2 regions of the Scytonema sp. PCC 10023 genome follow, and region 1 is predicted to be linked to the other one. Evidence: riboswitches for the same ligand, from Rfam matches in the RefSeq annotation. Region 1 holds a riboswitch; the other holds the start of a gene.
The links. A riboswitch is a leader RNA that binds a small molecule or an ion and turns the genes downstream of it on or off. The one in region 1 is predicted to bind cyclic di-AMP.
Positions count from the first base shown of each region.

Region 2: linked by a shared signal. The riboswitch ahead of ACM0OZ_RS25785 (glycosyltransferase family 4 protein) and the one ahead of ntrB (nitrate ABC transporter permease) in region 1 are both predicted to bind cyclic di-AMP.

Region 1 is NZ_CAWUDP010000014.1:12,986-23,327, reverse strand. It holds gene ACM0OZ_RS10920 (hypothetical protein) at 1-108, shown strand, start outside; gene ACM0OZ_RS10915 (nuclear transport factor 2 family protein) at 591-1,172, opposite strand; partial or broken gene ACM0OZ_RS10910 (Swt1 family HEPN domain-containing protein) at 1,793-2,107, shown strand; gene rnc (ribonuclease III) at 2,273-2,962, shown strand; gene ACM0OZ_RS10900 (sensor histidine kinase) at 3,014-4,207, opposite strand; cyclic di-AMP (ydaO/yuaA leader) riboswitch at 4,476-4,694, shown strand; gene ntrB (nitrate ABC transporter permease) at 4,792-5,640, shown strand; gene ACM0OZ_RS10890 (ABC transporter substrate-binding protein) at 5,934-7,346, shown strand; gene ACM0OZ_RS10885 (ABC transporter ATP-binding protein) at 7,485-8,324, shown strand; gene ACM0OZ_RS10880 (universal stress protein) at 8,439-9,131, shown strand; gene ACM0OZ_RS10875 (hypothetical protein) at 9,753-10,342, shown strand, end outside.
Region 2 is NZ_CAWUDP010000046.1:48,672-59,013, reverse strand. It holds gene ACM0OZ_RS25815 (RNA-guided endonuclease InsQ/TnpB family protein) at 1-297, opposite strand, end outside; gene ACM0OZ_RS25810 (hypothetical protein) at 281-529, opposite strand; partial or broken gene ACM0OZ_RS25805 (carotenoid oxygenase family protein) at 597-887, opposite strand; gene ACM0OZ_RS25800 (WecB/TagA/CpsF family glycosyltransferase) at 2,110-2,955, shown strand; gene ACM0OZ_RS25795 (polysaccharide deacetylase family protein) at 3,016-3,918, shown strand; gene ACM0OZ_RS25790 (hypothetical protein) at 4,071-4,292, opposite strand; gene ACM0OZ_RS25785 (glycosyltransferase family 4 protein) at 4,504-5,781, opposite strand; gene ACM0OZ_RS25780 (hypothetical protein) at 5,798-5,974, shown strand; cyclic di-AMP (ydaO/yuaA leader) riboswitch at 5,941-6,188, opposite strand; gene ACM0OZ_RS25775 (GlsB/YeaQ/YmgE family stress response membrane protein) at 7,108-7,377, shown strand; gene ACM0OZ_RS25770 (RNA-guided endonuclease TnpB family protein) at 7,469-7,747, shown strand; gene ACM0OZ_RS25765 (zinc ribbon domain-containing protein) at 7,767-7,943, shown strand; gene ACM0OZ_RS25760 (TIM-barrel domain-containing protein) at 7,976-9,082, opposite strand; partial or broken gene ACM0OZ_RS25755 (TIM-barrel domain-containing protein) at 9,190-10,342, opposite strand, start outside.

The sequences.
Region 1 (10,342 bases):
GGCGCAGTAACTGATGGTATTATCAACGGTGGTGGAGATACGCTTGGTAGTGCAGCTGAAGGTGCAGCAACAGGTGCAGTTATCAATACCATCAGAAAGAAAAGGTAATTCGTAATTTGTGACGAGTAACTTAGTTACGAATTATCATCAATTGCGGATTTATTTTACACCTTCCCTAGTAGAGCTAGGGATTATTTTGTTTATAGGGTCAATACTTCACAATTGAATCGCCTCAGTTCAAAATTGATCTGAGGCGCTATATATCTTATAGAAACTTACTATGCAATGAACATCTGACGATTATGACCTTAGACCGCTCTGAAGAAGGGTTTAGCCTTCCCTTGGTGATAACAAAGTGGAGGAAGCGACAAAAACTCCACATCGTCAATGTCAACTATTTGCACTGTTCGCACATGTGACGCCGCTCTCCTTCTATGTGCAACAATGGGTCACAGCGATACAACCCCCATCCAGTGCTACTTATTCTCAATTATTAGATTAGCAAACCGAAAGCTTCTAACAAGTCATTCCACAGTTGGAGTTTAATCTCAGACTAAAGTAAGAATTTTGTCAGTTCTATTTTTAGACTGCTAGATGCTATCTGGTGTTTTTGTGTCAATATATTCACGCCAACGGCTAATTCGACCTTCTTTGAAATCAACAACTATAACATCGTCTGCTTTGTTGCGGTGACCTGATGCTTTTTCAGTATCTTCGTAATACCATTCCACTACCGCCTGGCTTCCCTCAATAATAATCCGCTGGATATCGATTTTTACATTTGAACATTGCTGAGCAAATTGGGTAACTTCTTCCCTTATTTTCTCTTGCCCCTGCCAACGTTTGCCAGGCACTATAAGTTCACCATCTAACGTAAACAACTGGGCAAGAGCATCAGCATCTTGAGCAACCCAAGCATCTCTAGCTTTTTCAATCAACACACGAATATCTTCTTGATTCATAAATTTATAGGACTCCTGTGCAGATTTTTGAACGACACGCTTGCGGAGGGCAGTGCGAACGCAAAACCCGGATGTAGTCGGGAAAATACGGTAAGCACTGCCCACCCTACAATACTTAAGATTTTTCATAAATCCTGCGCGGATTGCTATATCTGCAAATGCAGGTGTATGAAAAATTATACAAAAAGCACAATTACTAATAATAACCATCGAGATAATCTCAACATTCAAATTGGTTTGAAAACTTAGTAGAACTTATTTTTACAAAATAGCAGTTTATGAAATTAGACATTAAAATAAAAACGATTATCACTAGTATACAGCTTACACACACAACGCTCTGTCTTGTTTCTGACTGTGGGTTTTCTACACTTAGTGGTTCATGTGAACGTGAAGAATGCGATTGTAAGGAAGCGCCGCCCTGTTCGCGTACCCGAAGGCGAGCGTACTTTTTCCGGCTGTAGCGTCCCGGAGAGAAAGGGGGTCGGATCTATCACTCCCCTTACGGCTGAGGTATCGGGCTTCTGTCTGAGCTAGCGAAAATAGGTTAGGAAGAGTAAGACAAAGGAAATTTGACCATCTAACAACATCTTGATTCCCGTTCTTGAACCTGCTGATAGGGTGGGATGTTAAGCATAGGTCAAGTTAAATTTAGAAAATTCCTGTTTAATCTTCTTATCTACCAAACTTCCCTAACTAAGCTTGTTATGAAATTAGCAATGGTTAAAATAGTAAATCTGTCGTGCTCAAGCTTTGACAGTACCAATTTCTGGCATCTTAATAAAGTGCCTTAAATGATTACTTAGAAAAATGTTACTTTAAATACTACGATGGCTGTTAGCAACCACGAACGAATTGGCAGGGGTTTAGCTCTTTTAAATCAGGGTTTATACCCTTATGTAAAAAGGGAGATGCAAAAAGTCTATGGTGAGGGCTGGCTAACAATCGCCACTTCATATATGTCTGATGACGAAACCTTCAAGCCAGAGTCGGAAGACATTCTGGGTAATAATATTTCTGTTTTATTAACACTAATAATTAAGCAATGGGATCAGGTATTCAGCAAAAAGCTAGGTTATATCGAACGTGCTTTAGTTGCTGAACTCATAGAAACCAGCAAGACTTGGGCGCATCAATCTCGCTTTTTAACAGAAGATACCTATCGCGCGATCGACACGATCGCTCGACTTCTCAAGGCTATCTCTGCACGTGAGGTCAATGTTGCACAACAGCAAAAGCAGGAAGTTTTAGCAATCCTCACTCCCAACCAAACTGAAAAAGCCCCGTTTGCAACAGAGAAGTTGGCTGAAATCATCAAACAACAAAGTTTTCAGGATAGTTCTCTTTTACGCCGTGCGCTGACGCATCGTTCTTATGTCCACGAAAACCCCCAAGAAGGAGAACACAACGAGCGCCTAGAGTTTCTCGGTGATGCTTTACTGACTTTTCTAAGTGGCGAATACCTCTATCGTCGTCACCCGGAAAAAGGAGAAGATCAATTAACCCGTCGGCGTTCTGCACTTGTAGATGAAAAGCAACTGGCAAAGTTTGCAATCGAGGTTGGTTTAAACTTCAGGATGCGGTTGGGTAAAGGAGCAACTTTAGAAGGAGGTTTCCAAAATCCCAATTTGCTGAGCAGCACCTTTGAAGCAGTCATTGCTGCTTACTACCTAGACAACAATTATGATATCGAAGCAGTTCGTGCTGTTGTGGAACCGCTATTTGATTCTGTACCTGAAAGTATTGTGGAGTTTCGCTCAAATGTAGACTCCAAAAATCGTTTTCAGGAATGGGTACAACGCAACATCACCCAAACACCCCCCAAATACGTCACAGTTCAAGTAGGTGGTTCTTCTCACGCTCCAGAATTCATTGCTAAAGTATTTGTGGGAGACAAACAGTACGGTGAAGGTAAGGGGCGCAGTAAAAGAGATGCTGAAAAAGCGGCTGCTGAAGATGCGCTGGCTAGGCTGGAAAAATCAGGGCTAGCATCTGAGTAAGGGTACTTTTTTACTGCTTATTTTTTAAAATTTGGAGTATGTATCCAAATTTCAGATTTCTACTTTCAACGGCAAAATTACCGTGAAAGTAGAACCGACTCCCATCTCGGAGACTAAACTAATTTCACCTTGCAATAATTTCACGAGCCGTGAAACTATTGCTAAGCCCAAGCCAGTACTATCGGGAAGGAACGACTTAGTACCAGAAGCAATGCGAAAGTAGGGTTCAAATATCTGGGCTTGGTCTTCTGGCTCAATCCCAATTCCAGTGTCATAAACGACAATAGTCCACTTGTCAATTCCCAATGTTTCACATTTAATTTTTACAGTTCCCGACTCTGTGTAGCGAATCCCATTGCTAACAAGATTTGTGACAATTTGCTGCAATCGTAACGGGTCTGTGACAACTTCTTGAGGAGCGCGATCGCAATCAACTCCCATTTGTAAATTTTTATTATCAGCTAAAGGCTGCAACATTTCATAGACATTTGTGATTAATTCATGCACATTGGTTCGTTCTGCCTGCAGTTTCATCTGCCCTGCATCGTAGCGGGAAATCTCCAGTGCATCGTTAATCAGATGGAGTAATAGTCTTCCAGAGCGTAGCACACGTTCAACGTGTTCTAAATGAGTTATGGTGTCTTTTTCGTTGGATTGTTGGCGTTGGAGCCGCAAAAACAAATCAGAGTAACCAATAATTGAAGTTAAAGGGCTTTTAAGTTCGTGTGCCAGAATCGATAAATTGTCTTGATTCGCCCGCACTAAACGAGTCAGTTCCTGGTTGTTGAGGCTCAACTGATTTTGCAACTGCTCTAGTTCTGTTAATCGCTGTTTGGTGTAGGTTTGGAAACAGCAGGCGATCGCCTCATCCAACACCATGTCAATCAAACGCACAGCTCGCATGACTTCTAGTGCTGATGCTTGCACTAAGTCCGGCTCTAAAGTAACAAAGATGACATCACGCAACAGACGATACTCTCGGGCAATTTCTGCTGCATCGAAACCTTGCTCAGCCCTGAGAGTACCATGATGCAAACTTGCCTGAACCAAGGGTTGAATTTGATCTTCTTGATATTGAGAAAGCACACTCGCCAGCGCCGAGAGGACATGGCTAAGATGATTTTCAATAGCTGTGCGGGATAGATTATTGGTACTGGAAATCTTTTTATCCTGACGAACAGCTTCCACCCACTGCTCTAAAATGGTCTGAGTTTTATCGCGCAGCAATTGACTAAAATCTTTCATCACTTATGGGTGGATAATAATACGAGCAGAGAAAAATATTTTATTATTTATATATGATAGAGAGGTGTTACATTTGTTTCTTAAAAGCATTTCATGTTCCGATATAAAAATACATAATTTTTAGTCAATCTTTATATATCTTAATATAGATGATTTTGCTCAAGAAAGATACTTGTTTTTGAGCCTAAAAAAGTATATCCTAAGGTGGCTTGACGATACTGTGTACCAATGTTACCTTTACGTTAATAATAAGAGTAAGTCAGCCTAATCCAACGAATCGCCGAAGCGTAAGTTGGAGCGGAGGAACCAAAGTATGGGGCGCATCTCATAGAAGAAAAAGAGTGAAGAACAAATATAGTCAAGAGGAAATACAAGAAAAAATAATGATTGTATCTTTCTTCCTTTTTGTTTCTTCCTTCTTCTAAGAGAGGGGCATCTCTCAGCCCTAGCCCGTCAGCTAACTTCGTAGGCAATGAGAGGAGACTGAAGGGACGGCATTACTATGATGTTCTGATCTCATCAGTATCCTTGGCTGGTACTGCTCGGATTACTTGTACCTGAGCTTGAGTCTGTTGAGGTCACAAATGATATTTCAACTGAATGTAGCTGCCATCTTGGCGGTTGCCGGTCAAACAGCTTGGAAACGTGCTAAACCCGTAGTCGTACGGGATGCTTTCTTGCTGCCTTTGGTTGGTTTTTTGGGCGTCATTGTTATATGGTGGATTATTGCCCTTGCCAACCATGAATTAATGCCCACCCCTCCTGAGGCGCTGGCAGCAAATTTAGATTACATCCTCAACCCATTTTTCCAAAGAGGACCAGGTAATTTGGGTATTGGCTGGCTATTAATAGCAAGTATCCGACGGGTATTAATAGGCTTTGGGCTAGGCGCTCTTGTTGCGATTCCTGTTGGTTTTCTGATTGGGATGTCCAAAACAGCACTGATGGTTCTTAATCCCATCATTCAAATCTTCAAGCCAGTATCGCCCCTAGCATGGCTTCCTATTGCCTTGGCAATCTTTAATTTGGCAGATCCATCGGCAATATTTGTGATTTTCATCACTTCTTTGTGGCCCACAATCATTAACACTGCGCTGGGAGTTTCCAGTGTTCCCAAAGATTATATAGATGTGGCGCGAGTTCTGGAAATGCCCAGTTGGCGAAGAATTACAAAAATCATCTGGCCCGCAAGTTTGCCTTACATTTTTACAGGTTTGCGGATTAGTTTAGGAATTGCTTGGCTAGTGATCGTCGCTGTAGAAATGCTCACAGGCGGTATTGGAATCGGCTTTTTTGTTTGGGATGAATGGAGTCGCCTAAACTTGAATTCTGTTTTTCTTGCCGTGCTGGTGATTGGCTTAACAGGGCTATTCCTAGATTACGCGATCGGTAAAATACAAGCTTTTGTCACTCGTCGCCCAGCAACAAATTAGGTATAAATTCCGTTACATTGCGTTAAGGCATTGGCGTATCACCACTTATAGTAAAGGTGCCTTACGGTTCAAACAGCCGTTTCATGTGGTTAAATCTGACCTTTTGGAATAAAGAGCGAATAACACAGGGCGGGGGGGATAAGCAATTCACGCATTAAAAAAAACTCACTTTTTAGTTAGCAGCCTACCTGCATAAAACCGTACATAAATCACATGTGTGACAGCTTAAACACATAACTTTTGCGCCTTCGTGTTAATTTTTGCAGTGATTTCGCCGCCGCAGGAGGTTTTTCATGAGTGACAATAACACAAATAACTGGAAGCGACGAGACTTTATTCAAGGACTGGGAGCAACGGCATTTGCCACTGGACTTTCTTCTTGTGCCATTAATGCTAACCGTGCCCCTAAAGGAATATCACAAGCGGCGTTGGCGGTAGAACCAGTGGTAGACCCCAAGACACTGGAAAAACCTAACATTACAGTGGGGTATGTGCCGGTAAATGACTGCGCTCCCTTTGCTGTAGCCTGGGAGAAAGGGTTTTTCCGCAAGTATGGTTTAAATGTCACTCTCAGCCGTGAAGCTAGCTGGGGTACGTCTCGTGATGGCATCATTTTTGGTCGCCTCGATGCTTCGCCTGTTGTAAGTGGCGCGGTGACGAATGCGAGAACAGGTGCAGAAGGCGCACGTCATGCTCCCTTGTGTGCGGCAATGACAATTCACCGTCACGGTAACGCCATGACGATGAATAAGGCAATGTGGCAGTCTGGGTTGCGTCCTTGGCGAGACTATAACGGTAATTTGGAAGAGTTTGGGCGAGATTTCCGCAATTACTTTGAAAAATTACCAGCCGAGCAACGAGTTTGGGCAGTGGTGCTCAGTTCGGCAATTTATGAATACTTTATCCGCTACTTATCTGCTGCTGCTGGAGTTGCTCCTGACAAAGAATTTCGCATCATTATTGTCCCACCACCACAGATGGTAGTGAATATGCGGATTGGGGCGATGCAAGGTTATATGGTGGCAGAACCTTGGAATACACGAGCAATTACTGGCAATGATGGAATTGGCTTTACTTTCGCTCAGGGTATGGAAATCTGGCAAGGGCACCCAGACAGACTTCTAGGTGTCATGGAGTCTTTCATTAAAGAAAATCCCAAAACCTATCGCTCTTTAGTCAAGGCAATGATAGAAGCTTGTAGGTATTGTGGCGATCCAAAAAACCGGGAAGAAGTAGCTAAGATTATCACGAATAAGTCATTTACAGGAGCAAAACTCAAATTAACAAAACCAGCGATTGTCGGCGAATACAATTACGGCGGTTTCGATGACAAAAAACGTCTTGTGAAATCGACGGATACAACAATCTTTTTTGAAAAACCAGCTAATCTTGTCAAAGTGCCAAATGACCATTCAACATTTCTGTGGCAATCTCAGAGTATTTGGTTAATGACTCAGTCGGCTCGGTGGGGACAAATTAAAGAAATTCCCAAAAATGCTGAAGAATTGGCGCGTAAAGCTTGGCGCACTGACTTGTACCGAGAAATTGCCGCTGAAATGGGAATTGAATCTCCAAAAGAAGATTACAAGATAGAACAAGCTGAACTATTTATCGACAAAAAAGCTTTTGACCCCAGCGATCCTGTCGGGTATCTTAAGAGTTTTGAGATTAGGGCAAACGCTCCTAAATCTTTCTTTATGTCCTAGCGGAATCGGCAGAGTTAATCATATTGTATTGACTGTCCTTTGTCATTTGTTTTTTGTCTTATATAGATGACTGATAACTAAAGACTAATGACCAATGACTAATGACTAATGACCAATGACTCATTGCAGGAGTGTCAAATGAAATCTACCTCGTTCTCAACAGATGCCTATGATAAGGCTTCACCTCCCACCACTGGATTTCTGGAGATTGAAAATTTATTCAAGTCATATACAAAACCTGATGGGGGTGAATTTGTCGTCCTAGATAATGTCAACTTAACAGTGGGTGAAGATGAATATATTTCTGTTATTGGTCACTCGGGTTGCGGTAAATCGACACTTTTAAAGATTGTCGCTGGCTTAGAAAAAGCGACTTCTGGATCAGTGCGGTTAGATGGCAAAGAAATTCGTAAACCAGGGGCTGAGCGGATGATGGTGTTTCAACACTATTCGCTGTTACCTTGGTTAACTGTGCGGGAAAATATCCGACTTGCGGTAGATGAAGTGCTAAAAGATGCCAATCGGGCTGAGAAAATTAGCATTGTGAACGAACACCTGGCAATGGTAAATTTAACAGCAGCTGCTGATAAGTATCCTGACGAAATTTCTGGCGGGATGAAGCAGCGGGTGGGTATTGCTAGAGCATTAGCAATTCGCCCGAAAATGCTGCTGATGGACGAACCTTTTGGGGCGTTAGATGCGCTAACTCGGGGGAAATTGCAGCGGCAAGTGTTGGATATCTGGGAAAATCACCGACAGGCGGTCATGATGGTTACCCATGATGTAGATGAAGCGATTTATATGTCGGATCGCATTGTTATGATGACCAATGGACCTGCGGCTAATATTGGGGAGATACTAGAAGTACCGTTTCCTCATCCACGCGATCGCGCTGCTATGAGAAACTCAAAAGAGTACTATGATCTCCGCAACTACGCCCTAAATTTCCTAGATCGCTATTTCGCTCAAGACGAGTAACGAACAACTTCTTAAGTCATAATTCGTAATTTCTAATGTTCAAGTCAATTACGGATTATGAATTACAAATTTGTCATTGTTTTTGTTAATTTTTCTTTAAACAGAGATAAAACTATGAATCTCAAACCCATATTGGTGCGTCTGCAAAACGCTATCGGAAGAGATGATTTAATTGAGCAAATGGTGTTAATCTCGACACCAGAGACACCTGTATGCAAACAGGGGCAACCTGAAAAATCAGTTAACTTAATCGTTGGTTATAATAGTTCTCCCAACAGTCATACTGCGTTAGATATTGCCTTGTTGATCGCTCATCAAACACGTTTAGCCACAAAGGCGCAAGTCACAGTTCAAGTTGTTTATGTGATCGAGGAAAATCAAAGTAGTCATGCTGCAGATGTCTTGCAAAAAGAGGAATTTGTAACTCAGCGAGCAACCGAACAAAATCCTCCACACTCTTCAACAAGCTTCCCCTTAAATGAGTTTGACACAGGTGTGACAACTCAAACAAAAATGCAGGCTAACACAACCTACTCACAAGAAAGATTAGTAGATAGATTTGCACAAGCAGAAGGTATTTTGCGGCAAGCAAGTTGTCTAGCTGCGGAATGGAAAAGTTCTTTTAAAGCTCATCTTCGGTTTGGTTGCATTGGCAGGGAACTTAGGAAAGTGGTTGTATCAGAAGGTGCAGATTTACTATTACTTGGCTGTAACTCTGTCAATCATCCGATAGTGCAACACCTCGGTTCTAAGTTCCCCTGTTCAGTACTAGGTATACCCAATTTTGTCAATGAGAAACGCGCTTAGCGGACATAGTTGCGAATGTTGTGGAGAGACACCTAAGTATAGAAGCCCGGTTTCTTAAACCCCTTACCAATAGGATGATTATCCCTATTTCTTCAGAGTACAAAATACCACATAATATATGTATGTGGTATTTTTTTTGCTAATCTGCAAAAAATCTGAGTGTAATTTCTACCAATACAAGTTGCGTTATAATATGTCATTCTGAGCAAAGGGAAGAATCTTGGGAGATACTACCCTACCCAACCGATGCACCCCCTTTGGGGTCTAGGGGAACCCGTGATGTACCACCACGCTACGCGTGATTCTTAGTGGATTAAGTGTATGCTGAATACATTCTGTGGCGATGCTTGTTATTTAAAGTATTTGTATAATAATTTAAATATTTTTTAAAAAAATTAACTTTTCTCAATAAAATTTTAACTCCTCGAAAGATTTGAAGTTTTGAAATTGTTTCAATAACCATTTGAACTGTCCCGAGGAGACGACTTGCTTTATGATTCAAAGATGCTACCCTACGGAGTATAGCCCAGAACTATTTCTAGGGAAGTACAAACACATCACATAAGATGTCATAAAACAAGCAAATGCACAACTCATTGCAATCCCGAAAGGATTAATAACATGAACCCGCCCGAAGGAGAACATAGCAATCATAGTATGGTAGAACCACCTCAAGCAGGATCCAACCAAAATACAAATATTCCTCTCTTTCATAGTACAGATAGTAGTACAGATATGGGAGAAAGCCACAGTTTAGCAAAAGTCAGAGATATTCTTTTTGGTAATCAGATGCGGGAGGTGGAAAGAAGGTTTACCCGCTTAGAAGAGCGTCTGGTTAAAGAATCTGCTGATTTACGGGATGAAACAAGAAAACGTTTAGATTCCTTAGAAACGTACATTAAGAAAGAGGTTGAGTCCATAGCAGATCGGCTAAAAAACGAGCAAGTAGAACGCGGTAAAGCAGTGAAAGCAGTTGCTGAAGAAAACAAAAATATAACGATGTCTTTAGAAAAAAGAATTGCCCAATTTGAAGAAGAAACTGCGAACAGCCAACGAGAAGTTCGTGAGCAAATTCTTAACCAATCTAAAAGCCTACAGGATGATATCCGGCAAAAATACGAAGAAATTGTGGCTTTAGTGCAACAAGAATCTCAAGAACTTCGTATTGCGAAAACAGACCGTTCCTCCCTCGCTGCTCTTTTCTCAGAACT
Region 2 (10,342 bases), on a different contig from region 1:
GAAATTAGGATACTTAGCTTGTTTTTTCAAGAAACGACTGAAAGCGTTGCCAAGATGATCAAATGCAAACTTACTAGGGCTAGCATTCAACTCTTTCATCCAAGCATATTCTGGCTTGACATAGTTATTAAAAAACTTCTTAAGTCCGTAGTGATTCGGTTTTAAACCTTGATTATATGCCCATTGCCAGTACTCCAACCCCCAATTAAAAACCCACCGACTAAAGCCCGCGTGTCTTGCCATTAAATTTTCTTGTTCTTGGGTTAAATCAAGTTTGGTTTTAACTGACAATTGCATGATCATCACCTCCTTGACGAATGTTGTTGAGCGGCGATAATATGGTACTGTATACCATATTATCGCCAATGTCAACACTTATGCCAAGAAAATCTATTTGGGGAGAAAGAAAAGTAAAGCTAGATGCATCGTTAACACCTAGTTCTAAACAATGGTGGGAGGAGAAAGCTGCATTGCATAATTGCTCTGGGATATCAGATTTATTAGAGAGGGTGGCTAGAGGTTTAATCACTCTTTAGCTACAAGATATTGCCGGAATTACCGATAAATTACCGGAAAATAAGGCTCCTAGTCATACCTGTACGAACAAAGCGATTGCGGAAATGAGCGCGCCCGTTGGAGAAGGAGACAGCACAAATCATACCATCTCCATCGAAAGGGTGATGAATTTCCCGACCGAAGATATCTAGTAGACCAGGACCGTTGCGAAACAGTGTACCGTTCAGATTGGTTGGAATCTCTCCCTCTACATCCTCAATCGAATAGTCAAACTCTTGCTTAAGGGAGCAATTCCCTCCCCGCCAGTCTTCCAACTTATAAGGTTTAGATTCACAGGAGGATCTATTTTGTTGGGATGGAATTGTTTGCATCAGTCAAAAGTCAACTCTCTTTAGTGAAAATCAATCGCAGGTTGCAGAAGCAGCATAATCGCTCCCACAACCACGAACGATAACGTTACCCAAAGCAAAGTCAAATTAAACCGCATAATGTTTTCCTGCCTTGATCGGTCTTAAAGTCAAGCTACATAGATGCTATGAAGATTAAAGACTAATTATCGTCTTTCTCTGGAGAGGTTTGTATCGCATTTAAGTTAATCAAAGCACTGCAGATGGTTTTACTGTGCAAGTCATCAACCGGAAGATGAATTTGTATGCCCTACGGCACACTACGCAAACGGGCTTCATCCTCATGAATAGAATTCAGGGGCTTCCAACCTTCGATTTCGCTGAAAATGGTGGATGTGTAGATGTGTCAAGAGAACGGTCTTAAAAATTTATTTTTTTATATAATTAGACTTTTTTTTTAGCCTAATCATTATACTTTTTTCTTTAACAAGAGACTTTTATTTTTGTAAAGTTTGTTTTTTTGGTATTGGAATTAATGTATAGTTTTCATCATTCGGTTAGTGGCAAATTTCAAGTTTAATTCTGTTTGAAATCCGAATTTTTTCTCAAAAATCTGCTAGAGCCAGGGATTTTCTATACATTTTTGCCACAAAGAAAAAAAAAGGAATACTAGTTATTGTTTGCTTACTTTAGAGTTGTGTATCAGGGGTAAAGCTAATACATTCTTATGCTTATGTGTTTTTATGACTCATATTGAGAATGATAAGGCGATGACTAAGTAGACTTTTTGTACAAATATCTAGTACTCCATCCTAACCCATACGTGTCAACTTAAGCTGAAAGCTTTGTAATTACCTTACATCATGCCTTTATACTTGCCCATAATTCTCGCTCCACCCCACCTTCTTTAAAGAATTCAAAATTCGCGCATTATAAATTCAAAATTATTTTTGAATTTTGAATTATTACTTTCGTTTTGAGCGTATCCCTCACGGGACGCCTAGCCGCGCGAGCGCGAGTGGGGTGAAATCAACGTGGAATAAAGGGTTGAACCTTAAGTTGATACCAATGACCCTAACCCCCCTACAAGCGACGAGGGAATCCAATCTTCCCTTTGCTTGCACCTTGACTAGACGTGGATTCTAGAAATTTATGCAAGATATTTCCTGGTTATAGCAAAGCTTTATTAGCAGCATCTACCAAACTATTTCTATTAATAACTCAGAGATTTTTGAGGAGTTGAAGAATGAGTTTGGTACAGAAAGCAAGCCAAGTGTCAGTGCATGATAGCGGTAAACGCTACATTTTAGGAAGCAAGGTCAACATTATTACGTGTAAAGATGTTACACAAAAAGTGCTCGACTGGTCTGAACGGCGGGAGTCACGTTATATTTGCTTAGCCAACGCGCACATGATTATGGAGGCTTACGACTCGGAAAGCTTTTGGAAGGTTTTAAATTCAGCAGATTTAACGACTCCAGATGGTATGTCGATAGTTTGGAGCTTTCGTATTTTAGGAATAACAAGTCAAAAGCAGATTTGTGGTCGGGATTTAACTCTATCCATTTGTGAGGAAGCAGCCAAGAGAAAAATATCGGTAGGTTTTTACGGGAGTTCTCAGGAAGTTTTAGAAGCGTTGGTAATAAATTTGAAACAGCGATATCCCGCTCTTAACATAGGCTATATTTACTCACCGCCTTTCCGCCCCCTTTGTTCAGAGGAAGAAACAGCGATAATGCGAGATATCAAGACCTCAGGAATTCAAATTCTTTTTGTGGGTTTGGGCTGTCCTAAACAAGAGTACTGGATGGCGAAGCACAAACAGCATTTTCCAGGAGTCATGATAGGGATAGGTGCAGCCTTTGACTTTCTTTCTGGATTTAAACCTTGCCCTCCACACTGGATGCAAAACATGGGATTAGAATGGCTCTTTCGGCTTTGTTTAGAACCTCGACGACTCTGGTATAGAAATTTATGGCATAGTCCTAGGTTAGTCATCTTGTTTGTCTTACAAGTTTTCCAATTACTTTCTCTGTTTAACTGCATCTTTCCTACAACATGGCTAAGTAGCTCCGATTTCAAGGAATTTTAAGTAGGTATTGAAGATCGAAAGTTGTTTTTGCTAACAATGTTTCTTGTCTCTGGAGTTGATATGAAATCCTTATCAGAGGAATCGCAACAAACCGTTCGTATGCGGCACATTTTCACTGTAGATGTCGAAGATTGGTACCATGGTATAGCTGATGAACAAATAAGGGCATCTGCTGAGCGCCGTCTACATTACGGGCTTGACATATTATTGGAACTCCTTGCAGAGTACAATGCAAAAGGAACCTTTTTTTGGCTAGGTCCTGCAGCAGCAGAACATCCAAATCTTGTTCGGCAAGTTGCTGAAGCAGGTCATGAGCTTGGCTGTCACGGCTGGTTCCATGAGCTGATATATACCATGTCCCCTCAAAGATTTCGTGACGAGACTAAGCGTGCAAGGGATGTGATTGCTGATTTGACGGGTAAACCAGTGACTGCATACCGTGCGCCTTACTTTTCGATAACAAGTAAATCTCTATGGGCACTTGAAATTCTTGCAGATTTGGGATTTCGATATGATAGTAGTATCTTTCCAATACGAAATTGGCGCTACGGAATTCCAGACTTCTATCCGCAACCACAGCAAATAAATACTTCATCTGGCTCAATTTATGAGATGCCAGTTTCGGTGCGGCGAATGTTTAATCAAAACATCCCTGTATCTGGTGGTGCTTATTTCCGTCTGTACCCCTACAGGTTGACATATTCTAATTTTCGTGCATTAGAGCGACAAGGTGATCATGTAGTCTTCTACATTCACCCGTGGGAACTAGACCTAAATCATCCACCAGTACCGCTTAATTGGAAGGAGCGCATAACTCATTACGTGAATCGGCTCTCAACCGAATCAAAGCTACGGCAATTGCTTCAGGATTTTTCTTTTGCATCACTGGGTGATGTTTTAGAAGATGAAGTTCTGGTTAAAGATGGGTTGTCAATGAACAACGCACAAACAACAATGTCTTAAACAGGGTCTTAAACTGGCGATCGCTCTAATTAGGGGTGGGTTAAAAATGTCCACCCCTTGGTAAGCATGATTATAATGTGCAACGCCATAGCAGAGGAATAGCCCAGTAGGCTTCCCCCACTATGTTCACAATACTGTTGTCTCTCAAGCTATCAAGCTTGCAGTACTACCCCGCTTTCTGTTGGTTCTGCTAGCACCCATTCAGAATACACATCCTCAATAAATTTACTCTGATTATCAATTAAGTGACTGTTGCTGGCTCGTACTTTTAGGGTCGTTAGATAGACTCCCTGCAGTATTTGATGACCATAACCGATCACTTGACCTATCTGTCCAGTGATTTGATGCCGTACGTAATCTCCGATATTCAGCATATTCATAACTCCCTGATGTGAGAGATTCATTGGCTTGTTTTTTGTTGTTTGTGCGCGTTTCTGTCACTCGGCATAGCCATTAGACAGAATTGCTCTTTTTACTAGTGCTGCATTTTCAGTGCTAAGTCCGGAGCATTTTCCAATCAGCACTTGGTATGGGTGCAAGGTTGTTCTTGCCCCTAGACACACAACACTGTTAAAGTTGTAGAAATTAAGCTGCAACTTGAGCTTTGCTCTCTATTGAGGGCATGGTTTGAGCCAGTAGATGTGTGTAGATCTGAGTCAACCGCGATGCCACACTATGCCAACTGAAGGCGATTTCTACACGTTGGCGACCAGCTTCACCTAATTGATCTCGCCAAGTTGGGTTGATCAGAATCCGGTCAATAGCATCGGCAAAAGCGGCTTCATCTTTAGGGGGAACAAGTAACCCAGTCACTTCAGGTACAACTGTAAACTGCAACCCTCCAACATCACTAGCTACGACTGGAGTCCGACTAGCCATTGCTTCAATCGCAACTAAACCAAAAGGTTCGTAGTGACTCGGTACAACACACACATCTGCGGCTGCATAGTACAAGGGGAGAACAGAATCATCAAGGCGACCTGGAAAGGTTGTGCAATTTTCTAATCCAAGTTCAGCCACGATCCCAGCGATGCGATCGCGCTCAATTCCATCGCTGTGATCTGGACGATAGCCACCTCCAATAACGAGTTGTAGGTTAGGTGAAGAGCGCAAACTAGACTTTGCAATAGCTCGCACGAGTGTCTCAATTCCCTTGCGCCGATCAAAACGACCGACGTAGAGAACCATCTTGGCATCAGGTGCAATTCCTAATTCCTGCCGTGCTGCAGACCTTTGAATTGACCCAAACTTATCGATATCAGTCCCACAAGGAATGACTTCTATTTGCCCTTGGGTGGAAACGAGTCTTCGCATATGTTCCTGTTCTTGAGGACTTGTTGCAACGACTCGATCCACAGTTTCCAGACAGGCTTTTTCAACGGCTAGTCGCTTGCTACCAATTGCTGGGATATCAGAAATAGCACTGTACTTGACTACTCCCAAAGAGTGGTAAGTATGCAACTGAATCAACGGTTGCTGCTTTTTCAGTTCCATACCCACCCAAGAGGACAACCAGTAGTTGGTATGAATCAGAGGGTACTGATATCCTTCCTGCTGCTGGAATGCTTTGAACTCTGCGATGAATTCAGGCATATGGTCAAATAAGTCATATCGCCCTATGAACGCAGCAGGTCCAGCCTTCAAGCGGATAGTGCGACATAATGGTCCATGTTGCACAATGGCAGCTTGCTCACGACTACTTCGGCGAGTGAACATATCCACCTGCCAACCTTGCTCAGCAAGCGCACAACCTACTTGACGCACATAGACATTTTGTCCCCCAGCCTCTTCCTGTCCAATTTCTGCCGCCGGGTCTCCATCAACAGAAATCAGAGCGATGCGATGTTTTTTGGTCGGTAACATAGTTGAACTTCACCATATGGCAATATTCCTGCCTCAGCTACCAAAAGAGAAGGTACTAGAACCCTTTTCTCAAGATCGAGGGCAGGTACAACGAAGCGCACAGATACCAGCCAAGGACACTGACGAGAACAAGGCATTACTCGTAAGAATGCTGCTCGTTCAGTCTCCTCCCAATGCCGACGAAGTTAGCTGACGGGCTAGGACTGAGAGATGTCCTTCTGTGGGAGAGAAAAGAAGAAAAAAAAAGACAGAAGAAAAAACTAGAGTAATTTTGTCTTTTTTCATTCTTTCATTTTTCATTCTTTCCTCTTTTGTGAGATTAGCCCCAAACTTGGTTCCTCCGCTCCACAATTACCCCGACATAACTAAATGTTTGGGGCAATCCGTGGATTAGGCAGACTGATGTAGATTTGTTAAGAATTTAACCTGTAAGGTGATTTAAGTCAACCTTTTTTACGGGTGACTCCTACTAGCTACAAGCACAAATGCGCTCCTATATGTTCCATTGCAAGTTATGCAAACACTGAACAACATTATTTGGCTATGCTCCCCTGCTGAAAAATTAGGGTTATATTGCGTTTCTACCATAAACGTTATCATGATTATACGTTTTTGAGAGAAAAAAATGTACTATTAAACATAAATTTATCAAAACATATATTTTTTTAGCAATTAAAATATATAGAAATATCAATTTGTAGCAAGGCATTCCTTTTTAGCAATTAAAATATATAGAAATATCAATTTGTAGCAAGGCATTCCTTTTTAGCAATTAAAATATATAGAAATATCAATTTGTAGCAATACATTTCGTTGAAATAGTATTGAGATAAAATAAATAACATGGCATGGGATTCAAATAACATGAGATAAGAGAATAGTTAGATAGAAATCTGCTGAGATGATAATTGATTAAGATTTTTTTAGCATTGAGGTGAAATTTTTAAAGTTAATTTAGGTTAAACAACTCATTTTTTTACGTGAGATATAGTAAAACTAAATAATCTGTAATTTTCTCTGATTTCTCTTTAGTCTATGTCCTTTGTAATTTGTTAAAAAAGGATCTGAGTTTATTTGCCAAAAAAAGAAAAAGATTGTGAGAGTAACGAAAGAGGAGTCATGTCGTTTCTTGACTGAGTGCATTGTCTTTTTGTCTTTTGAGGCAGCTATCCTTTATTGTCTAATCTAACTTGAGCAAGAGCGCCCTTCTTTCTCTAGACAGTGATGTTAAGCCGACGGATGCGAGTAGATTAGAAGCAAGATAAAAGTTGTTTTAAGTACTTTAAACGCTTTGCATCGTTCAATACCGCTGCGGGGAGTAAAACAATGAGCATTCTAGCTTGGGTCGTGTTGGGTTTACTTGCAGGTGCTATTGCAAAGGCGATCTATCCTGGCTACCAAGGAGGCGGCATTCTTGGCACAATGTTCCTGGGAATTGTTGGTGCTATCCTTGGAGGAACTTTAGTTAACCTTTTAGAAACCGGAAGCTTCACGTTAACTGCAGCAAGTTTTAGTATTCCCGGTTTGTTCGTTGCTGTATTGGGTGCAATGATTGCTATTTTCTTGTACTATAAGCTAGCTCGAAGAGTGTACTAAGCTGTTACGCAAATAAGCTTGCATGATCTGGGGGGATCGGACTGCCCACCCCAGAATAGTTTGAGAAAATTTAAAGCAAGCAAATGCCAATCTGAAAATAGCTCGACTACACAACCAAATCGCGAATATTCGTACTGACTACTTACATAAGTTGACAACCTACTTAGCCAAAAACCACGGCTTTGTAGTGATTGAAGACTTAAATGTTAGTGGGATGTTGTCAAACCAGAAATTGGCAAAGGCTATTAGCGATGGTGGTTTTTATGAGTTGAAACGACAACTGGAATACAAATGTCAACTTTACGGTTCAAAACTGATTATAGCTGACCGCTGGTTTCCAAGTTCTAAAACAAGGCAATTGTTGCGATGACAAAAAAGAATCTTTATCCTTGAAGGAACGTATTTTTGAATGCTCAAAATGCGGTTGGATTGGAGATAGAGATTTGAATGCTGCTTTAAATTTAGAGAAAATAGGGAGAGCTACTCCCGAGTTTACGCCTGGGGACTGTTGGAGCCGACTCCCTTGGTGGAAGCAGGAAGTAAAGCCTCTCAAACCGAATAGATAGATTTGAGTAGGTTTTATGTAGCGGATTCATGATCAAGGTAGAATGCCAGCAAACTCTGACTGAATGCGAAGCTTATGAAAGCGATGGCGCAGAGCGATCGCCCCTTCGGGGCGGGCGCACTCGATAATTTGCTCCTGACAAGCAACTTCTGCATCATCCATCCAGGCTTGCTGTAACTTCATACCATGCAGATGCAGTTTCACACCTGTGTATGGGAAAGGATATTCTCCCTGTTCTTCCCAAGTTATTTCTAGATTATTTTGGGATCGCACTATGCGAAACTTATCGAGTCGCGATTCTCCATACCCATCATTCGCATCAGAGTAGAGAATTGCCTCGCTGCTTCCCTCTACAGGTGGATAAATATGGAGAATGAGTTGCTTACCTTGCTCCATTGGAATCATACTCCCTGCTCTCACCAGCAAGGGAATTCTTTCTAAGGGTGCTTCTAAACTCACTTGCTGCTCACCTTCAATAACAGCATCATCCCAGAAATTATACCAACGTCCTTTCGGTAAAGTGACTTGGCGCGATCGCCCTCCTTCCTCGACAATTGGACAAACTAGTAACGCATCACCTAATAAGAAAGCATCCTCTACACCCCAAAGCGCAGGTTCATCAATCGTACCCCAAAACACTGGGCGCACCGGAGGATAACCCTTTTGTGTCGCTTCCCAAGATAAGGTGTAGAAGTAGGGAAGCATTTGGTAGCGCAGTTCTAAGAATTGCCGAATGATACTTAAGTAAGGTTCGCCATAAGTCCAAGGTGTCCGGTGTTCTACGTTATTAGAAGAGTGAGTGCGGTAGAACGTGAAAAAGGTTGCCATTTGGAACCAGCGCAGGTAAAGTTCACCACCAGGATTACCCTGGAAACCACCGATGTCAGGACCGCTGTAGGGAATGCCGGAAAGCCCTAAACCCACAACTGTTGCCATTGTGGTTCGCAACGCAGCCCAGGTACACTCAACATCGCCCGTCCAAGTCCAAGCATAACGCTGAAGTCCTGCCCATCCTGCACGGGAGACAATAAAGGGGCGTCTGTCGGTTGAGTACTGACATAGGCTTTCATACGCCGCTTCCGCTTGCAGTAACCCGTAAACATTATGCGCCTCGCGATGGTCACCGCCTCTGCCTTCCATATAATGTTGTGTGACTTTGGGAAGCGAGCGATTGCGCGGAGCGCACTGCCCCTTGGGCAATCGCCTGAAGTAATAAAAGCCGCAGGCTCATTCATATCATGCCAAAAACCCGCCACACCCACATCGAGCAGGTATTGATATTGCCGACTCCACCACCTACGAACCTTGGGGTTGGTAAAATCTGGGAAAACTGACCAACCAGGCCAAACAGGCGCAACAACGAGTTTACCATTGGGAAGTTTGCAAAACCCATCGAGTATCTGACCTTCCAGAAATAAGTTACTGTTGCGGCTGTACTTAATTCCTGGGTTAAGAATGGCAATAAATTGTACTCCAAGTTCCCTGAGTTCTTGCGTAAAACTTGCCAATTTGGGAAAGCGGTCTGGGTCGATAGTGAAAGCTCGGTTTCCAACTTGACAGTCAATATCTAAGTGAATAGCACTTAAAGGTAGGTTGTGAGACTGAAACCCCTTTGCTTCTTCTCGGACTTTTTCTTCTGTACGATATCCCCATTTAGATTGGTGGTACCCTAATGCCCACCGGGGAGGTAGGCAAGCTCGCCCAGTTAACTCAGTGTAGCGTTCCAACAATTGCGCGGGTGAACCATAACTGAAGTAATAACGCAGCGATCCCCCTTGAAAGTCGGCTACAGCAGTTTCAGCAAAGGTAAAATCAGCTTCAAAAGAATTTTCGTAGAAAATTAGGTAACTTCCACAAGAGTGTAGACCCAAATACACCGGAATGCAGATATACATTGGGTCTGATCCCGGACTATATTTGCCAGCAGCATCATAGTTCCACATCCGATAAGTTTTAGGTTGTTGCTTCTCGTCTTTAGCTGCACGCAAATTGAGAGAAGAAGCCCGTTCTCCTAATCCATAGATGTGTTCTTCTTGACGCAGTCGCGCTTGATGAAGCCACCCGTCGCTTTTACGTTGAGGTGGCATTTCTTCCCGTAGAATTTGTCCTAAAGAATCACTGAATTTTAGGCTACCATCTTCTTTTATAACGACTTTTAATTTGTGGCTGGATACAGAGAAACCTTCGCCTGTCTCTTCCAATTGAGTTTCTACTTCTTGCCAATCTTTACGGGCGATAGCATAAGGAATTGGAGGTATTCCAGGTTTCCAGTTAACTCTAACTAAATCTTCAGTTAAAAAGTAAACTTCCAATTCTGCAAGTTCAAAATAGAAATTAGCACCTCTAGCAGCAGGTTCAGCGCGGATGAGTTTTCCTGGTTTGTCAAAACCTTTTTCAGTT